2 linked regions of the Eleftheria terrae genome follow. The protein of the gene in region 1 binds, or shares a complex with, the protein of each later gene. Links are inferred from orthologs where the notes say so. Each region holds a gene or a part of one and is shown on either strand. Other genes may lie near its edges. The genes, in order: N7L95_RS07695 and uvrB.

Region 1 (13,643 bases):
CCACCACCGTCTTCATGTTGGCGGGCACCACCGGCAGCTTGAAGCGGCGGCCGCCGAACTCCACCGAGGTGTCGCACTCGCTGCGGCTTTCCACGCGGCATTTGCGCGGCAACAGCAGGATGTTGTCGTAGTCGAAGATTTCCATCAGAGATCGCTCCGTAAGCAGGTAGGACGCCGCGTTGAAGCAGTGCGGCGTCGAAGGCTGCGAGCGCTTGACTTGGAGACCCGGCCGGCGGCCGAAGGCCCCCGGGGACGGAGGTGGCCGCGCAAACAAAAACCGGGCGCCAAAATTTGGGCCCGGTGGCTGATTCTACTCACCTCGCGCGGCATCGGCTGCAAGGGGCTTCGCCGGGCTCCCTAGAATCGCGACATGAGTCTCGATTTTCCGCCTGCCGCTGCGTCGGCCCTGCTCAACAACCTCAACCCGGAGCAGCTGGCCGCCGTCACGCTGCCCAGCCGTCCGGCCCTGATCCTGGCTGGCGCCGGCTCCGGCAAGACGCGGGTGCTCACCACCCGCATTGCCTGGCTGGTGCAGACCGGCCAGGTCTCCCCGGCCGGCGTGATGGCCGTCACCTTCACGAACAAGGCCGCCAAGGAGATGCTGACCCGCCTGGGCGCCATGCTGCCCATCCCCGTGCGGGGCATGTGGATCGGTACCTTCCACGGCCTGTGCAACCGCTTCCTGCGGGCGCATTGGAAGCTCGCCAACCTGCCGCAGGGCTTCCAGATCCTCGATTCGCAGGACCAGCTCTCGGCGGTGCGCCGCGTCATCAAGGGCATGAACCTCGACGAGGAACGCTTCGTGCCCAAGCAGGTGACATGGTTCATCGCCGGCAGCAAGGAAGAAGGCCTGCGGCCGCAGGACGTGGTGGTGCGCGACGAGCAGAGCCGCAAGCTGGCCGAGATCTACCAGGCCTACGAGGACCAGTGCCAGCGCGAAGGCGTGGTCGACTTCGCCGAGCTGATGCTGCGCACCTATGAGCTGATGCGCGACCAGCCGGCCCTGCGCGAGCACTACCAGCGGCGCTTCCGGCATCTCCTGGTCGACGAGTTCCAGGACACCAACCGGCTGCAGTACGCCTGGCTGAAGATGTTCGCCGGACCGGGCAGCAGCGTGTTCGCAGTGGGCGACGACGACCAGAGCATCTACGCCTTCCGCGGTGCCCAGGTGGGCAACATGTCGGACTTCGAGCGCGAGTTCGAGGTGGAGCAGGTCATCAAGCTGGAGCGCAACTACCGCAGCTTCGGCAACATCCTCGACTCGGCCAACCACCTCATCGCGCACAACACCAAGCGGCTGGGCAAGAACCTGCGGACCGAGGCCGGGCCCGGCGAGCCGGTGCGGGTGTACGAGTCCACCAGCGACTATGCCGAGGCGCAGTGGCTGATCGAGGAGGCACAGCAGCTGCACCGTGACGGCATTGCGCGCTCGGAGATCGCCATCCTCTACCGCTCCAACGCCCAGTCGCGGGTGATGGAAAGCGCGCTGTTCAATGCCGGCATCCCGTACCGCGTGTACGGCGGGCTGCGCTTCTTCGAGCGGGCCGAAATCAAGCATGCGCTGGCCTATCTGCGCCTGCTGGAGAACCCGAACGACGACACCAGCTACCTGCGGGTCGTCAACTTTCCGACCCGGGGCATCGGCGCACGCACCATCGAGCAGCTGCAGGACGCGGCGCGCGCCAGCGGCCGCAGCCTCTACCAGAGCGTGACGGCCGTCACCGGCAAGGGCGGCGCGAACCTGCTCGCGTTCAACCAGCTGGTGGATGCGATGCGCGACGCCACCCGCGGCCTGACCCTGCGCGAGATCATCGAGCACGTGGTACAGGCCTCGGGCCTGGCCGACTTCTACCTCAACGAGAAGGAAGGCCGCGAGCGGCTGGAGAACCTGGCCGAACTGGTCAATGCGGCCGAGGCCTTCGTCACGCAGGAAGGCTTCGGCAAGGATGCCATTGCCCTGCCGGTGGACGAGCAGGCCGCTTCACCCGGCGCGCTGGCTGACGGCGACCCGCCCGCGGTGGCGCGCACCGAGCAGACCCCGGACGCCGAGACCGGCGAGATCATGTCGCCGCTGGCCGCCTTTCTCACTCACGCGGCGCTGGAGGCCGGCGATAACCAGGCCCAGGCGGGGCAGGATGCCATCCAGCTGATGACGGTGCATGCCGCCAAGGGGCTGGAGTTCGACGTGGTGTTCATCACCGGGCTGGAGGAAGGCCTGTTCCCGCACGAGAACTCGCTGTCCGACCACCAGGGGCTCGAGGAGGAACGGCGCCTGATGTATGTGGCCATCACCCGGGCGCGCCGACGGCTCTACCTGAGCCACAGCCAGACCCGCATGCTGCACGGGCAGACCCGCTACAACATCAAGAGCCGCTTCTTCGAGGAGCTGCCCGAGGCGGCGCTGAAGTGGATCACTCCCAAGGTGCAGGCCTTCGGCTCCGGCTATGCGCGCGACTACAAGGCCGCCTGGGCCAGCGGCCCGGGCGCGGGGTCGGTGGCGGCTGGCGGCGAGAAGAAGATGGCGCCCAAGGTGGCCACCTCCGACGGGGTGGCCCTGCGCATGGGCCAGTCGGTCTTCCACACGAAGTTCGGTGAAGGGGTGATCGTGACGCTGGAAGGCAGCGGCCCGGACGCGCGCGCACAGATCAATTTCGGCCGCCATGGCATGAAGTGGCTGGCGCTCAGCGTGGCGAAGCTGACGCCGGTCGACTGAAGCCGCGCCGCTGGTGCGGTGGCAATGCCGCCCCGGCATCGGCGTCGGCGCGCGGAGCCTCCCCCGGGGCGGCACGACGCGGGGCGGCTGCCATCCGGGTTCGCATTCCGCGGGTGAAGGGGTGCAGCCGCCCGGGACACGTGGGCTGGCGAGCGCCTATGTTCTGCTGTGCAGAACGTCGTTTCGATCTGAATTGACGTTGGCCGGGGCCCGTGACACGATCCGCGTTCCTTGGCATTGCGGGACATCGCGGTCATGACTGCCTCATCGCCCCTGGCCGCTGCGGCGGCTTCCGTTGACGCCGGCTCGACCTGCCCCGTCCTGCCGGCCCGCCTGCACCAGGTGATCGACCGCTGGGCGCGTGACACGCCCTCCGCGCCGGCCCTCGAGGACGCCACCCAGCAGCTGAGCTACGCAGAGCTGCAGCAGCGGGTGGCTGCGGCCGGCAAGCGGCTGGCTGCGGCCGGCTTGCGGCCCGGCGACCGCTTGCTGGTGGTGGCCGAGAACTGCGCGGCAGCGGCGCTGCTCGCGCTGGCCTGCAGCACCATCGACGCCTGGTGCTCGCTGGTGAATGCGCGGCTGTCGCCGCGCGAAGTCGATGCGGTCATCGAACATGCCGGCCCTCGCCGGGTGGTGGTGCTGGAGGGCGGCTCGGCGGAAGCCGCCGCCCACGCGCGCCGGCTCGGTGCCGCGGCGCAGGACTGGCCCGAGCTGGGCGCCTTGCACCTGGGTGCGCTCAACGAGGACTGCCGGCCGGAGCCGGTCCATGCGGCGGCCAGCGAGCAAGTGGCTGCCCTCGTCTACACGTCGGGCACTTCCGGCAGCCCGAAGGGCGTGATGCTGACGCATGCCAACCTGCTGTTCATCGCCGAGAACGGCCGGCGCATGCGACGGCTCGTGCCGGGCGACCGGGTTTGGGGCGTCTTGCCGCTGTCGCATGTCTATGGCTTGACTTCCGTGCTGCTGGCGACGCTGCATGCTGGCGCCAGCCTGGTCCTCGTGCCGCGTTTCGATGCGGCGGAGATGGCTCGGGCGCTGGCCGTCGGCGGCATCACGGTGCTGCATGGCGTACCGGCCATGTACGCCAAGCTGCTGGCCTGGAGCCGCCAGCCGGGCCATGTCCTGCGGGCGCCGGCCTTGCGTGTGGCGCAGTCGGGCGGCGCGCCACTGGACGAGGCGCTGAAGGCCGCCGTCGAGCAGGCCCTGGGCGTGGTGCTGCACAACGGCTATGGCATGACCGAGGCCGCGCCCTCCATCGCCCAGACCCGGCTCGACACGCCGCGGCGTGACGCCTCGGTGGGCATGCCCATCCCCGGCACCGAGGTGCGCATCGTCGACCTGCAGCGCCAGCAGCCGGTGCCTGGCGGTGAGACCGGTGAGCTGTGGGTGCGCGGGCCGCAGGTGATGAAGGGCTACTACCGCGATGCCGTGCTGACCCGGCAGACGGTGAACGCCGAGGGCTGGCTGCATACCGGCGACCTGGCGCGCCTGGCGCCCGACGGTGTGCTGGAGGTGGTGGGGCGTTCCAAGGAACTCATCATCCGATCCGGTTTCAATGTCTACCCCGTGGAGGTGGAGCAGGCCTTGTGCGCCCACCCCGACGTGATGCAGGCAGCGGTGGTGGGGCGCCCGGTGCCGGGCAACGAAGAGGTGGTGGCCTTTGTGGAGCCAGTGCCCGGCCGGCAACTGGAGGCGGGCACGCTGCAGGCCTGGCTGCGCGAGCGGTTGTCGCCATACAAGCTGCCGTCGGCCATCGTGCTGATGGCGCAATTGCCTGCCTCGACCACAGGCAAGGTGGCGAAGGCCCGCCTGCGCGAGCTGGCCCAGCAGCCGCTTGCGGGCAGCTGCGCCTGAGGCCGGCGACGCTGCCACAGTGGGACGGCAACACGAGGGGACGCGAGATGGGCACACGGCAGGCAGATGCCGCGGCAACGGCGGGCGATGACACGGTAGACCGCAGCGGCGGCGGGCAGACCCGCGGCCGCCGTGATGCCGGTGCTGCGGGCAGCCGGCCCGGCAAGCTGAAGGAGGACCGACATTTCGTCACCGCGCTGGCCCGCGGCCTGGACGTGCTGAGTTGCTTCCGCTCCAGTGACGGGATGCTGGGCAACCAGGAGCTGGCGCGGCGCTGCGGCCTGCCCAAGTCCACCGTCTCGCGCCTGACCTACACGCTGACCAGGCTCGGCTTCCTCGATCAGGTGGAGGACACCGGCCGCTACCGGCTGGGGAGCGCCACCCTGTCGCTCGGCAGCGCGATGCTCGCCCGCATGGACGTGCGCCAGCAGGCCCGGCCGCTGATGCAGGCGCTGGCCGATGCCTCGCAGGCCATGGTGTCGCTGGGCTCGCGCGACCGGTTGAGCATGATCTATGTCGAGAACTGCCGCAGCCAGTCGGCGCTGACGCTCAGCCTGGACGTCGGCTCGCGCATCCCGCTGGCCACCACGGCGATGGGCCGCGCCTACCTCGCGATGTGCGACGAGGGCGAGCGCCAGGCGTTGATGGAGCGCATCCGCGAGCTCGACGAGGCCGCCTGGCCGCGCCTGCGGGAAGGCATCGAGCAAGGCGTGCAGCAGTACCGCGAGCTCGGCGTGTGCTGCTCCTTCGGCGACTGGCAGCCAGAGGTCAATGCGATCGCGGTGGCCTTCCGGCCGGCCGGGCAACGCAAGCTGATGGCCATCAACTGCGGTGGCCCGGCCTTCCACCTGAGCCGCGACGATCTGCTGGGGCAGGTGCGGCCGCGCCTGGTGGCGCTGGGCGCACAGCTGGAGCGTGCCGCCGGACAGTGAGACCGGCAGGCGCAAGCGCAGGCGAGCCGACCGACCCGCCAGCAAGCGCCGCCCATGTCGGGCTCACGCCCCGGGCGGGACAGCCGGGCGCCCGGCGAAAGGCCGGCGCCGCCGGGCACGGTCAGTCGTCATCCTCGTCGTCGTCGGAGACGGCGTTGATGCCGGCCTCGACCGCTGCGCCCGTCACCTTGACGCCGGTGCTCACCACCGCGCCGGTGACCGAGATGGCGGCCCCTGCGGCCGCGCCTGCCACGCTGACGACGGCGCAGCCGCCCAGCAGCAGGCTGCACAGGCCGCCGAGCAGCAGCTGCTGCAAGTAACGCAGGGCAGGGCGCATGATGTGTCGATTCCGGAGCAGAAACGGCTTCATTATCGGTGTGCGGCCGGCCTGCCATGGCGCCGGCCGGCGGGCATCCGTCACACGATGTTCATGAAGCTGTAACGGCTCCTTCATGCATCGTCCCTAAGCTGCCGCGGGTCTTTCACCCCAACGCCCTACAGAGGACGACTCCATGAGCCAGCCGCTCGGCTTTCCCCAGCAAGCCATCGATCACGACGACATCGACAACAACAACTCGGGCAACGAAACCTTCGAGGCGGTGCTGCAGGCCCGCATGAGCCGCCGCTCCATGCTGCGGGGCGGCGTTGGCACCGCGGCCACCGCGGTGTTCGGCGGCCTGGCGATGGCCGCCTGCGGCGGGGGCGGGGGTGACGACGACGACCATCAGCCCGGCAACGGCCAGCCGCCGGCCGAGACCTTGCTCGGCTTCAAGGCCGTGGCCAAGAGCCTGGCCGACACGGTGGTGGTGCCCGAGGGCTACACGGCCAGCGTGCTGTACCGCCTGGGCGACCCGATCGCCGCCGGCGTGGCCGCCTACAAGAACGACGGCACCGACGACAACTACGAGCAGCGCGCCGGCGATCACCACGACGGCATGGAGTTCTTCGGCCTCAACGCCGCCGGCACTGCCCGCGACCCCAACGGGTCCGAACGCGGCCTGCTGGCGATGAACCACGAAGCCACGTCGGACGAGAACGGCCAGGTGCTGTTCATGCACCCGGCCGGCGGCAGCCCCAACTCGGCCCGCGTTGCGGCCGAGGTCGACAAGGAAGTGGCGGCGCACGGCATCTCCATCGTCGAGGTGCGCAAGGCCGACGGCCGCTTCCGCTATGTGCAGGACTCGGCCTACAACCGCCGCTTCACGCCGCTCACCCCGGTGGTGCTGGCCGGGCCGGCGCGCGGCCATGCGCTGATGGTCACCAGGTACTCGACCGACGGCACCGCCGCCCGCGGCACGCTGAACAACTGCGGCACGGGCTACACCCCGTGGGGCACGCTGTTGTCGGGCGAGGAGAACTGGGCCAACTACTTCAAGCGCTCGGCCGAGGACGACACCGCGCGGGCCGGCGACAAGAGCATCGTGGCGCTGGAGCGCTACGGCCGCAAGAAGGGCGCCAACACCCGCCACGGCTGGGAAACCGCCGGCAGCGAGGACAAGTACGCCCGCTGGGACCTGAGCGTGAAGGCCGCGACGGCCGCTGGCGACTACCGCAACGAGCTGAACACCTACGGCTACATCGTCGAGGCCGACCCCTACGACCGCAACACCTCGATGAAGAAGCGCACCGCGCTGGGCCGCTTCGCGCACGAGAGTGCCGCCTTCTCCAGGCTGGTGCCGGGCAAGCCGCTGGCGGTCTACATGGGTGACGACTCGCGCGGCGAGTACATGTACAAGTTCGTCTCCACCGCGGTATGGAACGCGGCCGATGCGAACCCGGCCAACCGCATCACCACGGGCGACAAGTACCTCGACTCGGGCAAGCTCTTCGTCGCCAAGTTCAATGCCGACGGCACCGGCCAGTGGATCGAGCTGTCGATCGACCAGCCGGCCATCGCTGGCTACGCGGCCTACGACTTCGCCGACCAGGCCGACGTGTTGATCAATGCCCGGCTGGCCGCCGATGCGGTGGGCGCGACCAAGATGGACCGGCCCGAATGGTGCGCGACCCATCCGGGCACCGGCGAGGTCTACTACACCCTCACCAACAACAGCAACCGCAAGGTCGAGCCGGACCCGGCGAGCACCTCGCAGATGGGGGTCGACGCGGCCAACCCGCGCTCCTACAAGGACGGCGGCGCGGGGTCGGCCGGCAACCACAACGGCCACATCATCCGTTTGCGGGAGAACGGCGGCGAGGCCGCAGCCACCGGCTTCGCCTGGGACGTCTACCTGTTCGGCGCCGAAGTGGGCTCCGATCCGGCCACGGTGAACCTGTCGGGCCTCACTGCCGACCAGGACTTCTCCAGCCCGGACGGCCTGTGGTTCAGCCGCGCCACCGGTGTCTGCTGGATCCAGACCGATGACGGCGCCTACACCGATGTCACCAACTGCATGATGCTGGCCGCGCTGCCGGGGCAGGTGGGCGATGGTGGCAAGAAGACGCTCACCCACACCAAGGCCGACAAGACGACGCTGGCGGTGGACACGCAAGTCGGCAAGGCGCCGACGGCCCAGACCCTCAAGCGCTTCCTGGTGGGCCCGGTGGGCAGCGAGATCACCGGCTGCGCGGAGACGCCCGACGGCAAGGCGCTGTTCGTCAACATCCAGCACCCGGGCGAGAGCACCCGGCTGGCCGACATCGGCAGCCCCTCGAAGTACAGCAGCCATTGGCCCGACGGCGGCACCGCGCGGCCGCGCTCGGCCACCATCGTGATCACCAAGAACGACGGCGGCCGCATCGGCAGTTGACGCCGGGGCTCCGGCTCGCGGTGCGCAACGAGCCGGAACCGCCGCATGACACCAGGGACCCGGAGGCGCGCGGAAGGGCGCCAAGGGGGCGCAGCCCGCCAACTGCGCTTCCTAGAGTGGGGGCCGGTGCTGTTTGCGTCCCCCTGCGCCATCGCCACCTTGCATGGCATGCCAGCCTCCCCTGTGGAGGCCGGCGCGTTTCAGGGCTTGACCACCACGTCGAAGAACTTCTCCACGCAACGCTGGTAGTCACCGGCCTTCAGTGCGAAGTGGGCGGTCTGGTAGCCGACCAGCTTGCAGGCGAAGGCCTTGCCTTCCGGCTTGTCCGGGTGGTAGGACCAGTCCTGGTCCCAATAGATGTCCAGCGCGCCGGCGCCGCCCACCTCGAAGCGCTTCTGGTTGGCGCAGCCCAGCTCTTCCTGCGGGCCGATCGGCACGCCCAGTGCCGCCGCATGCTGCCGGTAGTAGGCGATGCGGTTGACCGACTGCGGTTTCTCCGCGCCTTGCCCGCATTCGATGCCTCCGTTGATGATGTTGGTGGTGGCCCCGAAGCCCGGCCGGATGCCGGCCGCGGTGTCCACCGCATTGGGCTGCCAGGTGCCGTCCACCACATGCAGCATGCTGGGCTTGGGCGAGGCGGGGTAGACCAGGAAGAACACCGCCGAGGCAAGGTTCAGCCAGGTGTCGGCCACCTGCTCGGGGGCGTTCAGCAGCACCTTCACGTCGCCGAAGATCGCATCCGAGAACGGCCCGTAGTTGTAGTTGTAGGACAGCTGCTTGGCGCCGCGGCCGAAGTACTGCTTGAAGCGGCCCTGCGCGTCCTTGCCGCAGGGCCAGGCCTGGCCCTGCCAGGTGGTGGGACTGCATTCGTTGTTGTACGGGCAGCCGTAGCTGTTCTCGGTGCAACCCGCCTCGCGCACGAAGTACAGCGCCTGGCGCCATTCCGGGATGGCGTTGTTGCGGTCGTGCGCGCCGGTTTCCTGCGTGAAGTGCGCGAACATCGTTGCCAGGATCTTGCGGCAGATGGCGTCGGAGTCGCGGCCGTCGCTGTAGCTCATGCAGACACCCGAGAACTTGGCGATGGCCTGCAGCAAGCCGGTGTAGGTGTAGGAGCCGTCGCGCATCGGGAACAGGTAGTCCCACTGGCTTTGCGGCAGCAGGCGCTCGACCCGCTTGACGTTCTCCGGATTCCCGGCAGCCCCCGGCGTGACGGTATTGACGACGCTCTGCGGGCGGGTCGCCACCGAGGCCTTCACCGAACGGAACAATGCCGTGTTCGTCAATGCCGCTTCGGTGGCCTGGACGTCGGACAGCCGCAGGATGTACTTGCCGGTGACCGGATCCTTGATGACCGAGGCCAGCGCGAAGCTCTGGGCCTTGCTGGCCGTGGCGCCCTGGTTGTCCGTCACGGTCAGCGTCACGGCATAGGTGCCGGGTGCGGCGTAGCTGTGGCTTGCCTTGGCGCCGCTGGCACTGCTGCCGTCGCCGAACTCCCAGCGCCATTGGCTGACCTGGCCGTCTGCATCGCTGGAGGTGCTGCCGTCGAGCTGCAGGCTGAGCCGGTCCACCGTGGCGCTGAAGGCGGCGACTGGCGGCTTGTTGGTCCCCGGGGTGCCACCGCCGCCGTCGCAACTGCCCAGCGGTTTCCACACCGCCCAGGCGCCGGAGTTGCCGGCGGGCGACTGGCCCTGCGTCCACCAGTTCGCGCTATAGGCATTGCCACCGTCCTGCACCTGCTGGCCGGTGGTGTACGCGGTGCCGGCGTTCCACACCGGCAGGTTGCGGCAGTCCACGGCCTGGGCGGAGGTGGCCAGCAGACCGCCGAGCAGCAGGGCTAGCAGGGCCGGCCGCGGGCCGCGACGGTTGTCGCCTGGAGTTTCGGGAAAGGGCTCCGGCCGGTCGGCGGAGGGCAGGGCGCAGCGCATGGCGGCCGCGGCCGCGGGGACGGACATGGACATGAACGGGTCTCCTACGTTCAAGGCACGGTGGGATGGCACTGTGGGAGCGTCGTGTCGCCGCCAGTGCATGCGGCGCGACAAGACCAGTACCTGTGATTGATCTTGTACTGGTATTGGATTCTAAATACCAGTTCGCGCCAAGACCGCTCGGCAAGGCAGGTCGACCGTCCTAGCGAACGGGCTGCCGAAAGACGCCGGCGGCCCGGCGCGCAGAACGGGGAGGCGGTATGGCGCCGCCGCGCGTGTCAATCCAGGCGGCGAGAGGCGGCCGGGTGCGGCTGCTCCGCCTGCTCCGGCATGTAGCCCCGGCCGTCGCGCACGCCCTTGCGGCCCAGCTCCTGCCAGCGGGTGCGCAGGCGCAGCAGGCCAGCGAGGAATTCGAGTTCCTCGTCGGTGTGGTTGATCATCCCGGCCGGGCGCAGGCGCTGGCCGGCCGGCTGCCCGGGCTCGGCCCACACCGCCTGGTGGTAGTCCGACTGCGACAGCAGGCGGGTGGCACCGGCCTTCAGCTCGACGCGGCCGTAGCAGTTGCAGAAATAGGTGCGGCCGTCCTCGCGGGCCTCGGTATAGACGCCGGTGCCGCGGATGCCGATGGTCAGCGCGGGCGTCTGTACCAGGCGGGCCGTCTCGCGCCGGCCCCAGACCGACACCAGGCCGCCCGTCAGCAGGCGCAGGGCCGACACCAGGTGCACCGAGCGGCCCCGATCCAGCGTCAGGCGTGTGCGCTGGCGCAGGTGGAAGGCCGCGTCGCCGAGGGTGAACACCAGCATCGAGGCGTCGCCGGTCTCCAGCCTGTCGCCGGCCTGGATGAAGTCGCCGCGACGCAGGCGCTCGCCATTGAGCAGCGCCTCGCCGATCAGCGTGACGATGTTGCTGCGGCCCGGCGCGGCAAGCGGCCCCGCTGGCCAGCCGGCCAGCCAGGCGGCGGCGCCGACCAGCGTCTCACGGCGGGTGAGCCACTGCAGCTCGGTGGCGCTGCGGCCGTCAAGCAGGTGGCTCATCCGCCAGGTCGAGTTCGAAGCAGTCCACGAAGGTGAAGTACAGCGAAATGTAGAACACCGTCATGAACATCAGCGCGGCCGGAAAGGCCGCCAGCTGCACCATGCCGGGCGCGCCGAGCAGCGAGAACACCAGTGCCGACAGCACACCGAAGACAGCCACCACGCCGCCCCAGGTCAGCGCATACACCACAAAGGCGCCCTTGTTGCGCCAGCAGGCCACCAGGCTGAAGAAGACGGCCTTGGCCGCACTCACGCCACCCCAGTGCACCAGGGGCGGCGCATGCCAGAACATCACGCTCAATGGCAGGGCCAGCAGCAGGCGCAGCAGCAGGCCGCGCTGGACCCGGGGGTCGGCCAGCAGGTCCTCGCTGCCCGGGGCGCCGGACATGGCCTGCTCGAGGGCCGCCATGTCGCCCTCCAGCCAGCGGATCAGCAGCATCGCCACCAGCGAGGCGACCGCGTAGGCCACGCCAAGCCGGATCAGGGCCTGGGTGCGGCTGCGGTCGGTGCGGAAGGCCTGGACGAACACGCCCGGCATCGGGAAGCGGCCGCTCTGCGACTGGTGGGTGGCGATCATGAATCCCAGCGTGCCGGCCGGCAGCAGGGCCAACAGCAGCAAGCTTCCGACGTAGCGCAGCTCCAGCAGCAGGAAGGCGCCGAACAGGGCGATGAACAGCAGCGCCGTGAAGGCCAGCGGCTGGCGAAAGAACACGCGGAACGCCTGCTGCACCCACACGGTGCCCCGGCGGGCGCGTACCAGTCGAAGTTTCATGGCTCTTCTTGGTGGAAGTCGGTCTCGGCGATCGCCGGCCCCGGCCGGGCACCGGCATGGCGGCCCTGATGATAGGGCCGCTGCACGCGCGGGCTCAGCCCTTCACGTAGTGCCAGGGATTGGCGATGCGCTCGCGCAGGATGCGCTCGAAGTGCGTCGGGTCGTGAGCTTTCAGCATGTGCGCGTCACGCGGCAGGTGCCAGTCCCACAGGCGCGAGACCCAGAAGCGCAGGGCGCCGGCCCGCATCAAGCCGGGCAGCAGGCGTGACTCATGGTGAGTCAGTTCGCGTTCACTGTCGTAGGCCGCAAGGAAGGCCGTGGCACGCTCTTCCACCAGGCGGCCGCTGTCCAGGTCCACACACCAGTCGTTGAGGCAGACGGCGATGTCGAACAACCAGGTGTCGACGCCGGCGAAGTAGAAGTCGAAGAAGCCGGTGAGGGTGTCGCCCTCGAACATCGCGTTGTCGCGGAACAGGTCGGCATGGATTGGGCCGCGCGGCAATTCCGCATACACCGCGGAGCCGGCCAGATTCTGCTGGAAGGCGAGCTCCGATTCGAGCAGCTCCCGCTGGGGCGCCGCCAGGTGCGGCGCCACCACCGGCACCGTCTCGCCCCACCAGGCCAGGCCGCGCAGGTTTGGCTGGCTGCGCGGATAGTCGCGTCCGGCCAGGTGCATGCGCGCCAGCATGGCGCCCACGGCCTCGCAATGCCGGGTGCTGGGCGCCAGCTGGTGCCCGCCGCGCAGCCGGTTGACCACTGCGGCCGGCTTGCCGCCCACCGCATGCAGGATCTCGCCGGCGGCGTCGGCCTGCGGCTCGGGCACCGGGATGCCGTGGCCGGCCAGGTGCTTCATCAGGTGCAGGTAGAACGGCAGCTGCTCGAAGCCCAGGCGCTCGAACAGGGTGAGCACGTACTCTCCGCGTTCGGTGGTGAGGAAATAGTTGGTGTTCTCGATGCCGGAGGCGATGCCGCGCAGGCCGAGCGTGGCGCCGAGGTTCAGGCGCAGCGCCAGCGCCGCGGCATCGTCGAGGGAAACAGGCGTGAAGACGGCCATGGGGAAGGCAGCGTGCAGGGCACGGGGTTCAGGAAGGGAAGGCGGCGGAAATCAGAAGGACCACAGCTGCCAGACCCGCTTGCCGGCGGCGCCACGCTGGTTTTCGTTGGTCATGTCGCGGCCGCCGTCGGCCGGCAGGACTTCGTAGGCGGCGCCGCCTTTCTTCGGCTGCACGGTGATGCGGCGGTTCTGGCCGCGCACCCGCAATTCGTCGATGCGCGCGCCGTCATCCTCGATATGGATGCGCTGCACCGCCTCCTCGGGCACCGCCGCCGCAGCCGCGGGCTGGGCAGGGGCGGGCGCCGCGGCGGCAGCAGCGGCGAACAGGGCGGCCATCGAGGCCAGGCAGCAGGCAGAGCGCTTCATGGACGCGATTTTAGGCCCCGGTTGCATCTGCCCGGGCAGGCGGCCGAGGGCTTGCAGGAAAATGCCGCCATGAGCGACAACACCCTGCTGCTGGTCGACGGCTCCAGCTATCTCTATCGTGCCTTCCATGCCATGCCCGACCTGCGCAATGCGCAGGACGAGCCGACCGGCGCGATCTACGGGATGATCAACATGCTGCGCAAGCTGCGCGAGCAGTATCCCGCCCGCCATGCCGCCTGCGTC
Region 2 (15,696 bases), 360 kb from region 1 along the record:
GAACTGCGCTGCACCCTTGAGGGCTAGGTTGTTCGACTCGGTGGCGCCGGACGTCCAGACGATCTCGCGCGGATCAGCGTTGATCAACTGCGCCACCTGGGTCCTCGCCTTCTCGACCGCCTCTTCGGCTTCCCAGCCCCAGGCGTGGCTGCGGGAAGCAGGGTTGCCGAAATGCTCGCGCAGCCACGGAATCATCGCGTCGACCACGCGCGGATCCACCGGCGTCGTCGCGCCGTAATCCAGGTAGATGGGGAAGTGGGGAGTCATGTCCATGGTGCTTGCATCAGGAGCCGCTCGGCTCCGGCTGGCTGGAGAGAAAGCGGGAGTGGGAACAGCGGGTTACTTCGAGAAGGCGTTGCCCAGCGCGAAGACCGAATTCGGTGCATTGACCTTGATCGGCTTGACGACGGGCTGGCTGGAGATGGCACGCTTGACCGGTTGCTCCTCGATCGAGATGCCCCGGGCAATCTGGTCTTCGACCAGCTTGCGCAGCGTGATGGAATCGAGGTACTCGATCATCTTGGCATTCAGGCTGGCCCACAGGTCATGGGTCATGCAGCGGCCCTGGTCGCTCATGCAATTTTCCTTGCCGCCACAGCCGGTCGCATCGATCGGCTCGTCCACGGCCACGATGATGTCGGCCACCGTGATTTCCTCGGCCTTGCGGCCCAGCGAGTAGCCGCCGCCCGGCCCACGGGTGCTTTCCACCAGTTCATGCCGACGCAGCTTGCCGAACAGCTGCTCCAGATAGGACAGCGAAATCTGCTGGCGCTGGCTGATGGCCGCCAGCGCAACCGGCCCTTGATGCTCCCGCAATGCGAGATCGATCATGGCAGTGACGGCAAAACGACCTTTGGTGGTAAGACGCATGGCAAGCTCCTTAATCGTTCAGCTAGCTCTGCTGAAGGTGTGTTGAACCCAAAACAACAGGTGATTCGGGTAAACCCTCGGTGGCCCTTCGGTTGTTTCCCGTGCGGTGATTTCCCGACTGATTTACTCGAATTTTACGTGAAGCCTACTTTTTTAGTCAAGTTCTGAGGCGAAGAACCGGCAGGATCCTGCGCCGCTTGCGCGAGCAGGTGGTCAAGCAGCCCGGCACAGGCGTCTTCCAGGTAGTCCAGGACCACATCGAAGCCGGCTGGCGAGCCGTGATAGGGATCGGGCACCTCCTCTTTGGCGTGGCGCTGCGCAAATTCCATCAACCGGCGCAGCTTGTGTCGGTACTCCGGCGGACAGGCGGCACGCAGGCAGTCGAGGTTCTCGTGGTCCATGGCGAGGATCAGGTCGAAGCGCTCGAAGTCCGCCGGCACCACCTGGCGCGAGCGCAATGCACACAGGTCGTAGCCGCGACGCTGTGCATGCGCCAGCGCGCGCGGATCCGGCGGCTCTCCCAGGCGGTAGCCATGGGTGCCCGCGGAATCGACAAGCAATCGAGATGCCAGCGAGGTTTTTTGTACCAGATGCCGGAACACGCCCTCGGCGCTTGGCGAACGGCAGATGTTGGCAGTGCAGACAAACAAGAGGCGTAACGAAAGTACAGGGTCGGAGCTGGCCATGGCGCCAGTCTAAGGGGCCGACCCGCGGCCGCCCGGCGGCGCCCGCCTGCCGGCGGGCAGCCCGGCATAATCCCCGGCTTTCCAGCTCGGCCTTACCTATGTCCATCACTGGTGACCATCGGCTCCTGAAGCGTCTCAACCGCAGTGCCGTGATACGACAGGTCCGGCAGGCGCCGGGGAGCTCGCGGGCTGACCTGGCCCAGGCCTTGGGTCTGACGAAATCGACCATCAGCCTGCTCTCGCAGGAGCTGATCGAGGAGGGCTGGCTGGTAGAGGTCGAAGCCGAACCGCAGCCGCTACAGGCGCGCGGCACCGGCCGCCCGCCGACGCCGCTGATGCTGGACGAACACCGCCTCGCCTTCATCGGGGTGGACCTGGGCCTGGCGTCGGCCACCGTGGTGGCCACCAATCTGGTCGGCAAGATCCTGGCCGAGCACAGCGGCCCGGTCGACATTGCATCGCCCGCGCAGACCTGCGAGCGGGTCGCGATGATGGTGCATGCCTTGCTCGAAGACCCCGAGCTGCGCCGGCGCGGCGTCGTGGGGCTGGGCCTGGGGGTGCCGGGCGCCGTCGATGAACGCACCGGCATGCTGCGCTTCGCTCCGAACCTGGGCTGGAAAGGCGTGCCGCTGCGCGACCTGCTGCGCGACGCATTGGCCGGAGGCCCGGCCGCCCAGCTGCCCCTGTATGTGCAGAACGATGCCGATGTGGCTGCCTTGGGCGAGTTCGAGTTCGGCGAGCCCCCGGTGTCCGAGCCGCTGGTCTTCCTGGGCCTCGGCACGGGCGTGGGCGCGGGCATCGTCGTCAACGACCGATTGCTGACCGGCGCCGGCGGCTTTGCCGGGGAGATCGGCCACACCGTGCTCGACGCCCAGGGCCCCCGCTGCAGTTGCGGGCGGCGCGGTTGCGCCGAGGCGTTCGTGGGGCTGGCAGCGCTGGTGCAGGCGGTGCTCGGCCAAGACAGTGCGCCGGTCACTCGAGACCCGGCCATGCTGCTGCGCAGCCTGCCAGCCTCGGTGTTCGCGACCGGGCAGGCGGTGCACGACGAGGCGATCGGTGCCGCACTGGAGCGCGCCGGGCACTACATCGGGCTGTTGCTGCAGAACCTCTGGGCGGCCTTCGACCCAGCGCTGATCGTGCTGGGCGGGCCCACCTGCGAACTCGGCGAATCGCTGCTGGGGCCGGCCCGCGAGCGCCTCGCTCACTATGCGGAAGCGGCCGGGCTGCAGCCGCCACTGGTGCGGCAGGCGCGCTTCGGACGCCTGGCCCACGCAGTGGGCGCCGCAGCCGCGGTGATCCACTACCAGGTGCGACCCTTGTCGGACGCCACGCAGCAGGCCAGCAGCATGATCGCGGCGGACGCCGGCTGAGCGCAGCGGCTGGTGGGCCGCCGGCGGTTCAGCGCAGCGGCACCACGTGGTCGCCACCGCTGGCACCGAAGGCCTGCTCCTTCAGCAACGCCAGCTGGTCCCGCAGGCGGGCCGCCTTCTCGAACTCCAGGTTGCGGGCGTGCTCGAGCATCTGCTTCTCGAGCTGCTTGATGCGCTTGCCCAGGTCCTTTTCCGACAGCGCCTCGACCTTGGCGGCCTCCTCGGCGGCCTTGAGGTCCTGGCGCGTTTCCTGGCCGGAGAACACACCGTCGATCAGCTCCTTGATCTGCTTGGTGACGCTGCGCGGTGTAATGCCTTGCGCCGCGTTGTGCGCCAGCTGCCGCTCACGCCGGCGCTGCGTTTCGCCGATGGCCCGGTTCATCGAGTCGGTCATCTTGTCGGCGTACAGGATGGCTTTGCCGTTGACATTGCGCGCCGCACGGCCAATGGTCTGGATCAGGGAGCGCTCGGCACGCAGGAAGCCTTCCTTGTCGGCGTCCAGGATGGCGACCAGCGACACCTCGGGGATGTCCAGCCCCTCGCGCAGCAGGTTGATGCCAACCAGCACGTCGAAGGTGCCAAGGCGCAGGTCGCGCAGGATCTCCACCCGCTCCACGGTGTCGATGTCCGAGTGGAGGTAGCGCACCTTGACGCCGTTGTCTGACAGGTAGTCGGTCAGCTGCTCGGCCATGCGTTTGGTGAGCGTGGTGATCAGCACCCGCTCATTGACTTCGATGCGCTCGCGGATCTCTTGCAGCACATCGTCCACCTGGTGGGTGGCGGGGCGCACCTCCACCACCGGATCCACCAGGCCGGTAGGCCGCACGAGCTGCTCCACCACCTGCCCCGCCGTGCGCTTCTCGTAGTCGGCCGGGGTGGCGGAGACAAAGACCACCTGGCGCATCTTGCGCTCGAACTCCTCGAACTTCAGCGGCCGGTTGTCGAGGGCGCTGGGCAGGCGAAAGCCGTACTCCACCAGCGTCGTCTTGCGCGCCCGGTCGCCGTTGTACATGCCGCCGAGCTGGCCAATCATCACGTGGCTTTCGTCGAGGAACATCAGCGAGTCCGGCGGCAGGTAGTCCACCAGCGTGGACGGCGGATCGCCCGGGCGCGAGCCCGAGACATGGCGGGTGTAGTTCTCGATGCCCTTGCAGTGGCCGATCTCCTGCAGCATCTCCAGGTCGAAGCGGGTGCGCTGCTCGAGCCGCTGCGCCTCCACCAGCTTGCCGGCCTTGACCAGTTCGTCGAGCCGCGTGCGCAGCTCCTCCTTGATGCCTTCGATCGCCGACAGCACCCGCTCGCGCGGTGTCACGTAGTGGCTGCTGGGGTAGATGGTGAAGCGCGGGATCTTCTGGCGGATGCGCCCGGTCAGCGGGTCGAACAGCTGCAGCGAATCGATCTCGTCATCGAACAGCTCGATGCGGACTGCCAGCTCCGAATGCTCGGCCGGAAAGACGTCGATGGTGTCGCCGCGGACCCGGAAGGTGCCGCGCCCGAAGTCGATCTCGTTGCGCTTGTACTGCATGCGGATCAGCTGCGAGATGGCGTCGCGCTGGCCGATCTTGTCACCGACCCGCATCGTCATCACCATCTGGTGGTAGTCGCTCGGATTGCCGATGCCGTAGATGGCGGAGACCGTCGCGACGATGACCACGTCACGCCGCTCCAGCAGGCTCTTGGTGGCCGACAGGCGCATCTGCTCGATGTGCTCGTTGATCGCGCTGTCCTTCTCGATGTAGAGGTCGCGCTGAGGCACATAGGCCTCGGGCTGGTAGTAGTCGTAGTAGCTCACGAAGTACTCCACCGCATTGCGCGGGAAGAACTCGCGGAACTCGGCATACAGCTGGGCCGCCAGCGTCTTGTTCGGCGCGAACACGATGGCCGGGCGCCCGCAGCGGGCAATGACATTGGCCATCGTGAAGGTCTTGCCCGAGCCGGTCACGCCCAGCAGGGTCTGGAAACTGAGGCCGTCGTTCACCCCCTCCACCAGCTGCGCGATCGCGTTGGGTTGGTCACCGGCCGGTGGATAGGGCTGGTACAGCTGGAAGGGCGAGTCCGGAAACTGCACGAACTTGTTGTCGTCGAGCGCGGGAACTTCGGTCAATGTGTCGGCCATGGGAAGGTCAGCAGCCTAGAATGAAGGGGCTACGGGCCGCCAGATGCTCCATGTGTGAAGTAATTGGCTGCGACTGGGGCCGGTAGCCATCAAGGTTAGCCCAATTGCCCGCTCCCCTCCACTGACAAGGATAGTTTCCATGGCATCGCTTTTTGCCGCTGTCGACATGGCTCCGCGCGACCCCATCCTGGGTCTCAACGAACAGTTCAACGCCGATCCCAACCCGAACAAGGTCAACCTGGGCGTGGGCGTGTACTACGACGACAACGGCAAGCTCCCGCTGCTGAAGTGCGTGCAGGCCGCCGAGCAGCAGATGCTCGAGGCCCCGAAGGCGCGCGGCTACCTGCCCATCGACGGCATCGCGGCCTACGACAAGGCGGTGCAGGGCCTGGTCTTCGGCGCCGACAGCGCCGCCGTGAAGGCAGGCCGCATCGCCACCGTGCAGGGCCTCGGCGGCACCGGCGGGCTGAAGGTGGGCGCCGACTTCCTGAAGAAGGTGAATCCCGACGCCCGCGTGCTGATCAGCGACCCCAGCTGGGAGAACCACCGCGCGCTGTTCGAGAGCGCCGGCTTCACGGTCGGCACCTACGCCTACTACGATGCGGCCAAGCGAGGCATCAATTTCGAAGGCCTGCTGGCCGACCTCAAGGCGGCAGCGGCCGGCACCATCGTCGTGCTGCACGCCTGCTGCCACAACCCGACCGGCTATGACCTGTCGCCCGCCCAATGGGAAGAGGTCATCGAGGTCGTCAAGGCCGGCAGCCTGGTGCCTTTCCTCGACATGGCCTACCAGGGCTTCGGCGAAGGCATCGCCGAAGACGGCGCCGTGGTCGGCCGCTTCATCGCGTCGGGCCTTGACTTTTTCGTCTCGACCTCCTTCTCCAAGAGTTTCTCGCTCTATGGCGAGCGGGTGGGCGCCCTCAGCGTGGTGGCGCAGACCAAGGAAGAAGCCGATCGCGTGCTGAGCCAGCTCAAGCGCGTCATCCGCACCAACTACTCGAACCCGCCGACCCATGGCGCCCAGGTGGTGGCCACGGTGCTGACCACACCGGCCCTGCGCCAGATGTGGGAGCAGGAACTGGCCGAGATGCGTGTGCGGATCAAGCAGATGCGCGGCGCCCTGGTCGAAAAGCTGAAGTCGGCAAATGTTGCACAGGACATGAGCTTCGTGACGCAGCAAAAGGGAATGTTCAGCTATTCAGGACTGAGCAAGGAGCAAATGCAGCGTTTGCGTACGGAATTCGGCGTCTATGGCGTCGATTCTGGTCGCATCTGTGTCGCCGCCTTGAACAGCAAGAACATCGACTACGTGGTCGCCTGCATCGCCAAAGTCATTTGATGTTGTCATCTGTGTGACAAAAAATGGGCCGACTGGCCCATTTTTTTCGCCTTGGACTCGGTTTCTGGCTTTGGAATCCGGGCTTATTCCGGGTTTCGGCGAAGGCCTGCCTCTGCAAACATCCGATTACCGAACTTAGAATGGTGCGCCGCAACATCCGTTCGGCTTGCGCACGCCGCTTGCACCACTCCCTCGGCCACGGGCCGCCGCTGCACGGCGCCTGTACGTAGAGAAAGGGCCTCCGATGCTGTACCAACTGTATGAAACCCAACGCGCCTGGCTCAGCCCTTTTGCGGAGTTCGCGAGCGCTTCATCCAAGCTCTACAGCCACCCGCTGTCGCCGCTGACGCACACGCCGGGCGCCGACCGGGTCGCCGCCTGCTTCGACCTGATGCACCGCTTGGCGAAGGAATACGAGAAACCGCAGTTCGGCATCACCACGGTTCAGGTCGAAGGCACCGACATCGCGGTGCAGGAACAGATCGCGGTCAACAAGCCCTTCTGCCAGCTGCGCCGCTTCAAGCGCTTCACTGACGAGGTGGAGCTGCTCACCACGATGAAGTCGCAACCCTCGGTGCTGGTGGTGGCGCCCCTGTCGGGCCACCACGCCACCCTGCTGCGCGACACGGTCCGCATGCTGCTGCGGGACCACAAGGTCTACATCACCGACTGGGTCGATGCCCGCATGGTGCCGCTCGACGCGGGCCCCTTCCATCTCGACGACTATGTCGAGTATGTGCAGGACTTCATCCGCCACATCGGGCCGGACGTGCACGTCATCTCGGTCTGCCAGCCCACCGTGCCGGTACTGGCGGCTATCTCGCTGATGGCCAGCCGCGGCGAGCCGACGCCGCGCACGATGACCATGATGGGTGGGCCCATCGATGCCCGCAAGAGCCCGACCGCGGTCAACAACCTGGCGATGAACAAGAGCTACGAGTGGTTCGAGAACAATGTCATCTACCGGGTGCCGCCCAACTACCCGGGCGCGGGACGGCGCGTTTACCCGGGCTTCCTTCAGCACACCGGCTTCGTCGCGATGAACCCGGACCGGCACCTCAGCTCGCACTACGACTACTTCCTGGACCTGGTGCGTGGTGACGATGAAAGCGTCGAGCAACACCGCACCTTCTACGACGAGTACAACGCGGTGCTCGACATGCCCGCCGAGTACTACCTGGACACCATCAAGACCGTCTTCCAGGACTTCGCACTGGTCAATGGCACCTGGCAGGTGAGGGGCGAGTACGTCCGGCCGCAGGACATCAAGACCACCGCGCTGCTGACCGTGGAAGGCGAGCTGGACGACATCTCCGGCGCCGGCCAGACCCGCGTGGCACACGAACTGTGCACCGGCATCCCGAAGGACGAGCAGCCGCACTACACGGTGGAAGGTGCCGGGCACTACGGCATCTTCTCCGGCCGGCGTTGGCGCGAGAAGGTGTATCCCCGGGTGCGCGATTTCATCGCCAAGCACGAGAAGTAAAGCCGCGGCCGCCGGCCCGGTGGCCCGTGGCTACAATGCGCCGCGCCGCGCGGCGTTGCCTGCGATCCCTCGCAAGCCAGGCGCCGGTGGGCGCGGTGTTGCCGGCATCCGGAGCAACGCCACCCCCCGCCCGCCCTGCCCTGACCGTCCCGGCGTCCATGTCTTCCGAGTCCATGCCTCACCCTACCGTCACGGCCGACGCCATCGATGCACTGCTGCCGCAGACGCAATGCACCCGGTGCGGGTATCCGGACTGCCGCAGCTATGCCGAAGCGATCGCCGAGGGCCGCGCCGGCATCGACCAGTGCCCGCCCGGCGGCGCCGAGGGCATCGCCCGACTGGCTGCGCTCACCGGCCAGCCCGAGCGGCCGCTGAACCCGGCCCATGGCATCGAGGGCGAGCGCCGGCTGGCGATCATCGACGAAGACTGGTGCATCGGCTGCACGCTGTGCATCAAGGCCTGCCCGGTGGACTGCATCGTCGGCGCGCCGAAACAGATGCACAGCGTGATCGACGCCTTGTGCACCGGTTGCGAGCTGTGCGTGCCGGTCTGCCCGGTCGATTGCATCTCGCTGGCCTCGGCCACCCCGGGGCGTACCGGCTGGCAGGCGTGGAGCGAGGAGCAAGCCGGCCAGGCACGCGAGCGCCATGCCTTCCACCGCCTGCGGCTGGTGCGCGACAAGCAGGAAAACGACGAGCGACTGGCCGCCAAGGCCGAGCGCAAGCTGGCCAACCTGCCGGCCGAAACCCGCCTGACCGATCCGGCGCAGATCGACCGCAAGCGGGCCATCATCGAGGCCGCGCTGCAGCGCGCCCGGCAGCAGCGCAGCGGCGGTTGAACCCGCGGCTCGCTACACTTGCGCCGCATGCGCGTCTCTGACATCGAGCCCTTCTTCGCCACCCTCAAGGCTGCCAATCCGCAGCCCAACACCGAGCTGGAGTACACCAGCGTCTTCGAGCTGCTGACGGCGGTTCTGCTGTCGGCACAGGCGACCGACGTCGGTGTGAACAAGGCCACCCGCCGGCTGTTCCCGGTGGCCAACACACCGCAGAAGATCCTGGCGCTGGGCCACGACGGGCTGTGCGAGTACATCAAGACCATCGGCCTCTACCGCAGCAAGGCCAAGCACCTGCTGGAGACCTGCCGCATCCTGGTGGAGCAGCACGGCGGCGTGGTGCCACGCACTCGCGAAGCGCTCGAGGCCTTGCCGGGCGTGGGCCGCAAGACCGCCAATGTGGTGCTCAATGTCGCCTTCGGCGAGCCGACGATGGCGGTCGACACGCACATCTTCCGCGTCAGCAACCGCACCGGACTGGCGCCGGGGAAGAACCCGCTGCAAGTCGAGCTGGCCTTGCTGCGCCGCGTGCCACCCGCCTACCTGGTGGACGCCCACCACTGGCTCATCCTGCACGGCCGCTATGTCTGCGTGGCGCGCAAGCCGCTGTGCTACAAGTGCGCCGTTGCCCAGTACTGCGATTTCACCCCGAAGACACCGCCACCGTCAGGCTGAAGCGCCGCAGCGCGCCATAGCGGGGCGCTGCCGGCCAGTCACCGGGCGAGTGCGGCAGGCCGCGGCCGGCAGCCAGCAGCGCCACGGCGTTCATCCAGCCGCCGTGGCCCACCACCAGCCGCACCGCGGCCGGCTCCTGCTCGCGCAGGAAGGACAGACAACGGTCGAACAGCTGGACCAGCGCCTCGCCACCACCCGGCGCCAGGGCAGCGAAATCGTCGCACCAGGCCTGCACCGGTCCGGCGCCAATATCCTGCCAATGCCGGCCGTCCCACTCGCCGAAGTCGAGTTCCGCCAGCCGTGCGTCGCACTCATGGCGCCAGCCCCAGCGCGCCAGCCAGCGGCCCACCGCCGCGCCCCGCTGCAGCGGCGAGGTCCACACCTCGCGCGGCCAGCCTTCGCGGCGCGCCGCGCGGCGAATGCGGTGGGCCAGCCGCTTCGCCTTGCGCGGGTCTACCGGCAGGTCGGTTCGGCCGATGCAGCGGCCCTGCGCACCGCGGGGCTTCGGGTGGCGCCAGATCAGGCAGTGCATCGCCACGCCCCGAGCACCGCCAGGTAGGCGGCCAGCTCGCTCAGTTGCTGGGAAGCGCCCAGGCAGTCGCCGGTGTAGCCGCCCAGCCGCCGGCGGAACCAGCGCCGGCAGTACAGGCCGGCTGCCGCCATGGCCAACAGTGCTGCCGCCACGGCCGGCAGCGAGAGCCAGGCCAGGCAGGCAGCGCCAGCGCATGCCGCCCACCCGAGCGCCACCGCCCAGCCCGGGTTCGACAGATGGCGCGACAAGGGCTTGGCCTTGGCCTGCTCCAGGTCGCCGGCATAGGGCAGCCAGCGGATCAGGCTCACCGCCACGGTGCGTGAGCCGGTGTGGGCCAGCAGCAAGGCCGGCGCGGCGAGCGCAGGTGGCATGCTGGCCAGCGCTGCCCACTTCAGGCCGAGCATCACGAACAGGCCCATGGCCCCATAGGCGCCGATGCGCGAATCCTTCATGATCTCCAGCGCGCGCTGGCGGCTGCTGGCGCCGCCCAGGCCGTCACAGGTGTCGGCCCAGCCGTCCTCGTGAAAGCCGCCGGTCAGCAGCAGGCTGGCGGCGATGCACAGGCCGGTGGCGGCCGGCATGCCCAGCACAGTGGCTGCCGCCAGCAGCACCGAGGCAGCCACCGCCCCCACCGCGGCGCCCACCAGCGGGAAGTGCCGCGCGCTGGCCTGCAGCCATGCATCCTGATAGCCCACCCAGCGCGTCAACCAGTCCGGCAGCGGCAACCGGGTCAGGAACTGGCAGCCGATCAGCGCCAGGCGCACCTCGTGGGCGAGCCACCTCATGTGCCAGGCATGCCGTCGGACACCCCGGCCGACTCGAAGCTGGCCATCTCGTCGAGCAGGCGCAGGCTGGAATCGATCAACGGCCAGGCCACCGCGGCGCCCGAACCTTCGCCGAGCCGCATGCCAAGGTCCAGCAGCGGCTCGGCGCCCAGGTGCTGCAGCAGCGCCCGGTGCCCCTGCTCGCCGGAGCAGTGCGCAAACACGCAGTAGTCGAGCAGCGCCGGTGCAAGTGCCCGCGCCACCAGCACCGCTGCGCTGGCGATGAAGCCGTCCACCACGATGACACGACGCTCATGGGCGGCCTCCAGCATGGCGCCGACCATCATCGCGACCTCGAAGCCACCCAGTGCCGCCAGCGCAGCCAGCGGTTCGCGCGCCTCATGGTTCACCTCGAGTGCCTGGGCCAGCACTCGCTGCTTGCGCTGCAGCGCCGCGTCGTTCAGGCCGGTGCCCCGGCCGACGCACGCTTCGATGGGCAGGCCACACAGGCGTGCCATCAACAAGGAGGCGCACGAGGTGTTGCCGATGCCCATCTCCCCCAGCAGCACCACATTGCCGGGCCGCTCGCGCAGCACCTGCGCACCGGCGGCCAGGGCCGCCTGGCACTGGGCCGCTGTCATCGCCGGGCCCCGGCTCGCGTCCTGGGTGCCAGCAGCGATCTTGCGCAGCTGCAGGCCCGGCCGCGGCTGGAAGTCGTGCCGGACGCCCGCATCCACCACCGTCAGCGCCATACCGTGCTGGCGTGCCAGCACGCTCACCGCGGCCCCGCCCGCCAGGAAGTTCTCCACCATCTGCCAGGTGACGTCGCTAGGGTAGGCCGAGACGCCCTGCGCAGCCAGACCATGGTCGCCGGCAAACACGATCAGCTGCGGCTGCTCCAGCTGCGGTGTGTCACTGGCCAGCGCCAAGCCCAGCTGGAGCGCCAGGCGCTCCAGCCGCCCGAGCGCGCCAAGCGGCTTGGTCTTGCGATCGATACGTTGTTGCAGGCGCGCGGCGAGGGCGGCATTGGCGGCAGGCGCCACCGAGGGTGCGAGATAATCGAAGTGATTCATGTGTGAAGGGATTCTTGCCTCACGCGGCTGCCGCCGGCTTGACCTGCATCGGAATGCCCGCGACGGTGAGCGTGACTCGCGCGGCGATCTCGGCCACCTGCTGGTGCAGACGCCCGAGCGCATCCACCGCGGCCCGCGCCTCGCGGCTCAGCGGCATCACGCCCCAGCCGATCTCGTTGGACACCAGCAGCACCGTGCCCGGCACCTGCTGCAAGGCCAGCAGCAGCGCCTCGACGGCCGGCTGCGCCGGCTCGGGCGCCACACCGGGCGGTGGACAGAGCAGTTGCGACAGCCACAGCGTCAGGCAGTCGACCAGCACGCAGCGCCCCGGCGTCGCGTGCTCGCGCAGTGCTGCGGCCAGGGCCGCGCCGCCGGGCGGCAGTTCAATGCTCTGCCAGCTTGCAGGACGACCGGCCCGATGGCGGGCGATGCGCTCGCGCATCTCGTCGTCGCCAGGCCATGCGGTGGCAATGTAGACCACCTCGGCACCCTGCTGCTCGCAGTGCGCGGCGAGCCGTTCTGCATGCCGGCTTTTGCCGGAGCGGGCGGCACCCAGGATCAGGTGTACGGACGATGACAACAGCCAGCCTCCCTCTTGGATACCCCCTGTTGGCGGGGACAGCGCGGGATTGTAAGAGCCCGTTCTACAATGGCCGAGGAGGATGTCTCGCCGATATGTCACAGACCGATGAACTCGCGGACCGCGTGGAGCGCCTGCTGGTGCGCTACGAGGAACTCAAGCGCACCAATGCCCTGCTGGAGCAGCAACTGGCCGGCGTGACCGCGGAGCGCGACAGCCTGCGCTCACGCCTGAGTGCCGCGCGCAGCCGCATCGACGCCTTGCTCGAACGCCTGCCTGAAGCCATCGCGCCGCAAGCCGGCGGCGAGAAAGAGGTCTGATGAAGCAGATCGAAGTGACCATCATGGGGCAGAGCTACATCCTCGGTTGCACCGAAGGTGGCGAGGCGGCCTTGCTGGAGGCGGTGAACCATGTCGACCGCGAGATGTGTGCGATACGCGATGCGGGCAAGGTGAAGGCGCGCGAGCGCATCGCGGTGCTGGCTGCGCTGAATGTGGCTTTCGAACTTGCACAGCGGCCACCGGCTTCGGCACCTTCGGTGGCGCCTGGCCAGGTGCCGGCGCCCGCGGTATCGCCAAGCACAGATGCGGCCGCCCTGGTCCGTCGCATCGACGAGGCCCTAGGACAAGACGGGCAACTCATCTGAGCCCGCCATCCGGCGTAGAATCAATCCGTCCGTCGCGTTCGCGGGAGTTTTATATTTCCTTGAACCGATGCTCTTTGAGCAAGGGCTTGGAACATCGTCCTGCTGGTGTGATCGTCTCGCGTCAGATGAACCCGAAGCTTGACTGACCTCGCCCACCTGAATCCCCTGGGTTCAGGAATGCGGCTCTCGGCTCGTGGCGGACACCTTCCGATTTCTCGCATGCCCCCTGCCTCCCCCTGCCAGTACTGGCTGATGAAGAGCGAGCCCGACGAGTGCTCGATCGACGACCTGGCAGCGGCGCCCGGCCAACGGGTTCCCTGGGTCGGCGTGCGCAACTACCAGGCGCGCAACTTCATGCGCGACGCGATGCGCGTCGGCGACGGCGTGCTGTTCTACCACTCCTCCTGCCCCGAGCCTGGCATTGCCGGGCTGGCCACCGTGGCGTCCGCTGCCTATCCGGACGCGACGCAGTTCGATCCCGCAAGCCCGTACCACGACGCCAAATCGACGCCCGAGGCGCCGCGCTGGCTGCATGTGGACGTGCAGCTGTCGCGCAAGACGCGGCTGCTCGGCCTGAAGGAGATGCGGGCCGACCCGGCGTTGGCCGGCATGCAGGTGCTCAAGCCCGGCAACCGCCTGTCGATCACGCCGGTCACGGCCGAGGAATGGGACCACATCGTGAAGCTGTTGGAGACTTCTTGAACATCGAATGGTGGTTCGTCACCGAGCTGCTCGCCCTCGGCGCCTGCACCGGTTTCCTGGCCGGCCTGCTCGGCATCGGTGGCGGCATGCTGCTGGTGCCCTTCCTGACCCTGATCCTCACGCACCGCGGTGTCTCGGCTGATCTGTCGGTGAAGATGGCCATCGCCACTTCGATGGCCACCATCCTCTTCACCTCCATCTCCAGCGTGCGCGCGCACCACAAGCGCGGCGCGGTGCGCTGGGGCCTGGTGGGCGGGTTGGCACCTGGCATCGTGCTGGGTGGCCTGCTCGGTGGGGCAGGCGTGTTCGCGCTGCTCAAGGGGCAGTCGCTGGCCCTCATCTTCGCGGTCTTCGTCGGCTTTTCGGCCACCCAGATGCTGCTCGACAAGAAGCCCGCGCCCAGCCGGCAGATGCCGGGGCTGGCCGGCCGCACCGCCGCGGGCGGCGGGATCGGCTTCATCTCGGGCCTGGTCGGCGCCGGGGGCGGCTTTATCTCGGTGCCATTCATGACCTGGTGCAATGTGCCCATCCACAACGCGGTGGCCACCAGCGCAGCCCTCGGCTTCCCGATCGCGCTCGCCAATACGCTGGGCTACCTGATTGGCGGACGCGAGTTGGCCCCGCCGCTGCCCGGCGCCTTCGGCTACCTCTACCTGCCGGCCCTGGTGGTGATCGCTTCGGCCAGCGTGCTGGCCGCCCCGCTGGGGGCACGTGCAGCACACGCGATGAACGTGCGCCAGCTCAAGCGTGCCTTTGCCTGCACGCTCTACCTGCTCGCCGCCTACATGCTCTACAAGGCGCTGGCCTGAGGGGGCGGCGCGGCCGGCCCAAAGGGAATGGCCGCCAGCATCACGCAGTTGCTGCCACGGCGCTTGGCCTCCTCGAGCGCCGCATCGGCACTGCGCAGCAAGCCCTCTCGGTCATAGGCGGTGTGCGGGAAGCTGGCCACGCCCATGGACACGGTGAAGTGCAGCTCGGCGCCCTCCAGCATCACCAGCTGGGCCTCGCACTGCCGGCGCACGCTTTCCATGCGGGCATGCGCCGTGGCCAGGCCGACGCCTGACAGCACCACCGCGAAACGGTCCTCGCCAAGCCGGCAGGGCGCATCCATCACCCGGGTGTTGCTGCGCAGCAGCCGACCCAGCGCCTGGAGCGTGCGCTCTGCCGCCTCGCGGCCGTGAGTGGCCAGCAAGCGCGCATGACCATCCACCTGCACCGATACCAAGGCGAACTCGCGGTGTTCGCGCATCGAGAGGTCGATCTCACGATGCAGCTGCTCTTCGAAGTGGCGGCGGTTGTAGACGCCGGTGACCGGGTCGCGCACCGCCTGGTCGCGCACTTCCTGGCGCAGCTCCTCGTTCTGGCGCTGCTGCTGTTCGAGCTGCGCCAGCGCCTGGCGCAGCTGCGCCTGGTGGCGCCGCGGCTCGGTCACATCGGTCCAGACGCCGCACAGATAGCGAGCCTCGGCCAGCGGGTCCGGCACCACCGCCACCCGCACCGCCGCCAGTTCCACCGGCTGCCCGCCCGGTGTGCCGGGCAGCTTGTCGTCACGGTGGAGCGGATGGCGCTGGGCCAGTGCGGCCTGATCGGCGCTCTTCAACGGCACAGCGAATTCGGGCGGCAGCAGTTCATCGTCCGTGCGGCCCAGCACCTCTTCGACGGCGCGGCCCAGCAAGCGGGCTGCGGCGGGGTTGGCATAGACATAGCGGCCATCGCCATCCTTGGCATAGACGGCGCCCTGGCTGTGTTCCGTGGCTGCCAGCAGCAGCGCGAGCAAGGCCGGCGACGGCAGGTCGGGCGGCGTCTGGCTGGGCGCGCTCTGCGCCCCGGCGATGAGTTGCGGCTGTTCCATGAGCGGGCCTGGCGAACCGATCGCGGCTCCAGGACGGTGCAATGTCGGGTTCCGCGGGCGACTTGCCGCACGGATGCGTCATTGTCCACCCAAGCGCCTGAACATGTGCTGGCATGGCGCGAGCAGCCCCCTCGTTCAGGGCATCGGGCAAGCGCGAAATAGTGCCGCT

What was found.
Region 2: the proteins of N7L95_RS07695 (region 1) and uvrB are in contact, whole or in part, in a crystal structure (PDB 7EGT), measured with the Thermus thermophilus proteins. The link is inferred for Eleftheria terrae from one-to-one orthologs. Residues at the interface, in WP_096412145.1 of Thermus thermophilus: His654, Arg656, Phe657, Gln666, Asp668, Glu669, Lys680, Arg681, Leu682, Ser683, Lys685, Tyr686, Ala687; in WP_096411307.1 of Thermus thermophilus: Glu23, Leu25, Arg26, Asp27, Gly28, Glu29, Arg30, Phe31, Arg55, Glu326, Asp327, Phe328, Glu379, Ser382, Gln383, His398, Gly400, Arg401.

The regions. Positions count from the first base shown.
Region 1 is NZ_CP106951.1:1,731,211-1,744,853, reverse strand. Bases 1-3,041 are described here. They hold N7L95_RS07695 (UvrD-helicase domain-containing protein), read left to right. Parts: upstream 1-370; coding sequence 371-2,713; downstream 2,714-3,041. Other genes in these bases: N7L95_RS07690 (class I adenylate-forming enzyme family protein), read left to right, coding at 2,969-3,041; N7L95_RS07700 (GMP reductase), read right to left, coding at 1-145. Also shown: more of N7L95_RS07690, read left to right, coding at 3,042-4,567; N7L95_RS07685 (IclR family transcriptional regulator), read left to right, coding at 4,615-5,499; N7L95_RS07680 (hypothetical protein), read right to left, coding at 5,621-5,836; N7L95_RS07675 (PhoX family protein), read left to right, coding at 6,012-8,249; N7L95_RS07670 (glycoside hydrolase family 19 protein), read right to left, coding at 8,450-10,207; N7L95_RS07665 (FecR family protein), read right to left, coding at 10,453-11,208; N7L95_RS07660 (BPSS1780 family membrane protein), read right to left, coding at 11,192-11,980; N7L95_RS07655 (homoserine kinase), read right to left, coding at 12,075-13,034; N7L95_RS07650 (hypothetical protein), read right to left, coding at 13,086-13,400; polA (DNA polymerase I), read left to right, coding at 13,470-13,643. UniProt on the Escherichia coli protein: A helicase with DNA-dependent ATPase activity. Unwinds DNA duplexes with 3'-5' polarity. Translocates on single-stranded DNA with 3'-5' polarity. Initiates unwinding more efficiently from a nicked substrate than double-stranded DNA.
Region 2 is NZ_CP106951.1:1,378,554-1,394,249, forward strand. Bases 2,499-5,417 are described here. They hold uvrB (excinuclease ABC subunit UvrB), read right to left. Parts: upstream 5,043-5,417; coding sequence 2,955-5,042; downstream 2,499-2,954. Other genes in these bases: N7L95_RS06045 (ROK family protein), read left to right, coding at 2,499-2,926; N7L95_RS06055 (amino acid aminotransferase), read left to right, coding at 5,182-5,417. In the rest of the region: N7L95_RS06030 (IscS subfamily cysteine desulfurase), read right to left, coding at 1-273; Fe-S cluster assembly transcriptional regulator IscR, read right to left, coding at 340-870; N7L95_RS06040 (low molecular weight protein-tyrosine-phosphatase), read right to left, coding at 1,005-1,556; more of N7L95_RS06045, read left to right, coding at 1,655-2,498; more of N7L95_RS06055, read left to right, coding at 5,418-6,381; N7L95_RS06060 (polyhydroxyalkanoate depolymerase), read left to right, coding at 6,626-7,867; electron transport complex subunit RsxB, read left to right, coding at 8,041-8,706; nth (endonuclease III), read left to right, coding at 8,734-9,378; N7L95_RS06075 (histidine phosphatase family protein), read right to left, coding at 9,347-9,910; cobS (adenosylcobinamide-GDP ribazoletransferase), read right to left, coding at 9,898-10,695; cobT (nicotinate-nucleotide--dimethylbenzimidazole phosphoribosyltransferase), read right to left, coding at 10,692-11,747; cobU (bifunctional adenosylcobinamide kinase/adenosylcobinamide-phosphate guanylyltransferase), read right to left, coding at 11,767-12,330; N7L95_RS06095 (cell division protein ZapB), read left to right, coding at 12,423-12,647; N7L95_RS06100 (cell division protein ZapA), read left to right, coding at 12,647-12,973; N7L95_RS06110 (EVE domain-containing protein), read left to right, coding at 13,193-13,675; N7L95_RS06115 (sulfite exporter TauE/SafE family protein), read left to right, coding at 13,672-14,484; N7L95_RS06120 (GGDEF domain-containing protein), read right to left, coding at 14,466-15,527. UniProt on the Escherichia coli protein: The UvrABC repair system catalyzes the recognition and processing of DNA lesions. A damage recognition complex composed of 2 UvrA and 2 UvrB subunits scans DNA for abnormalities.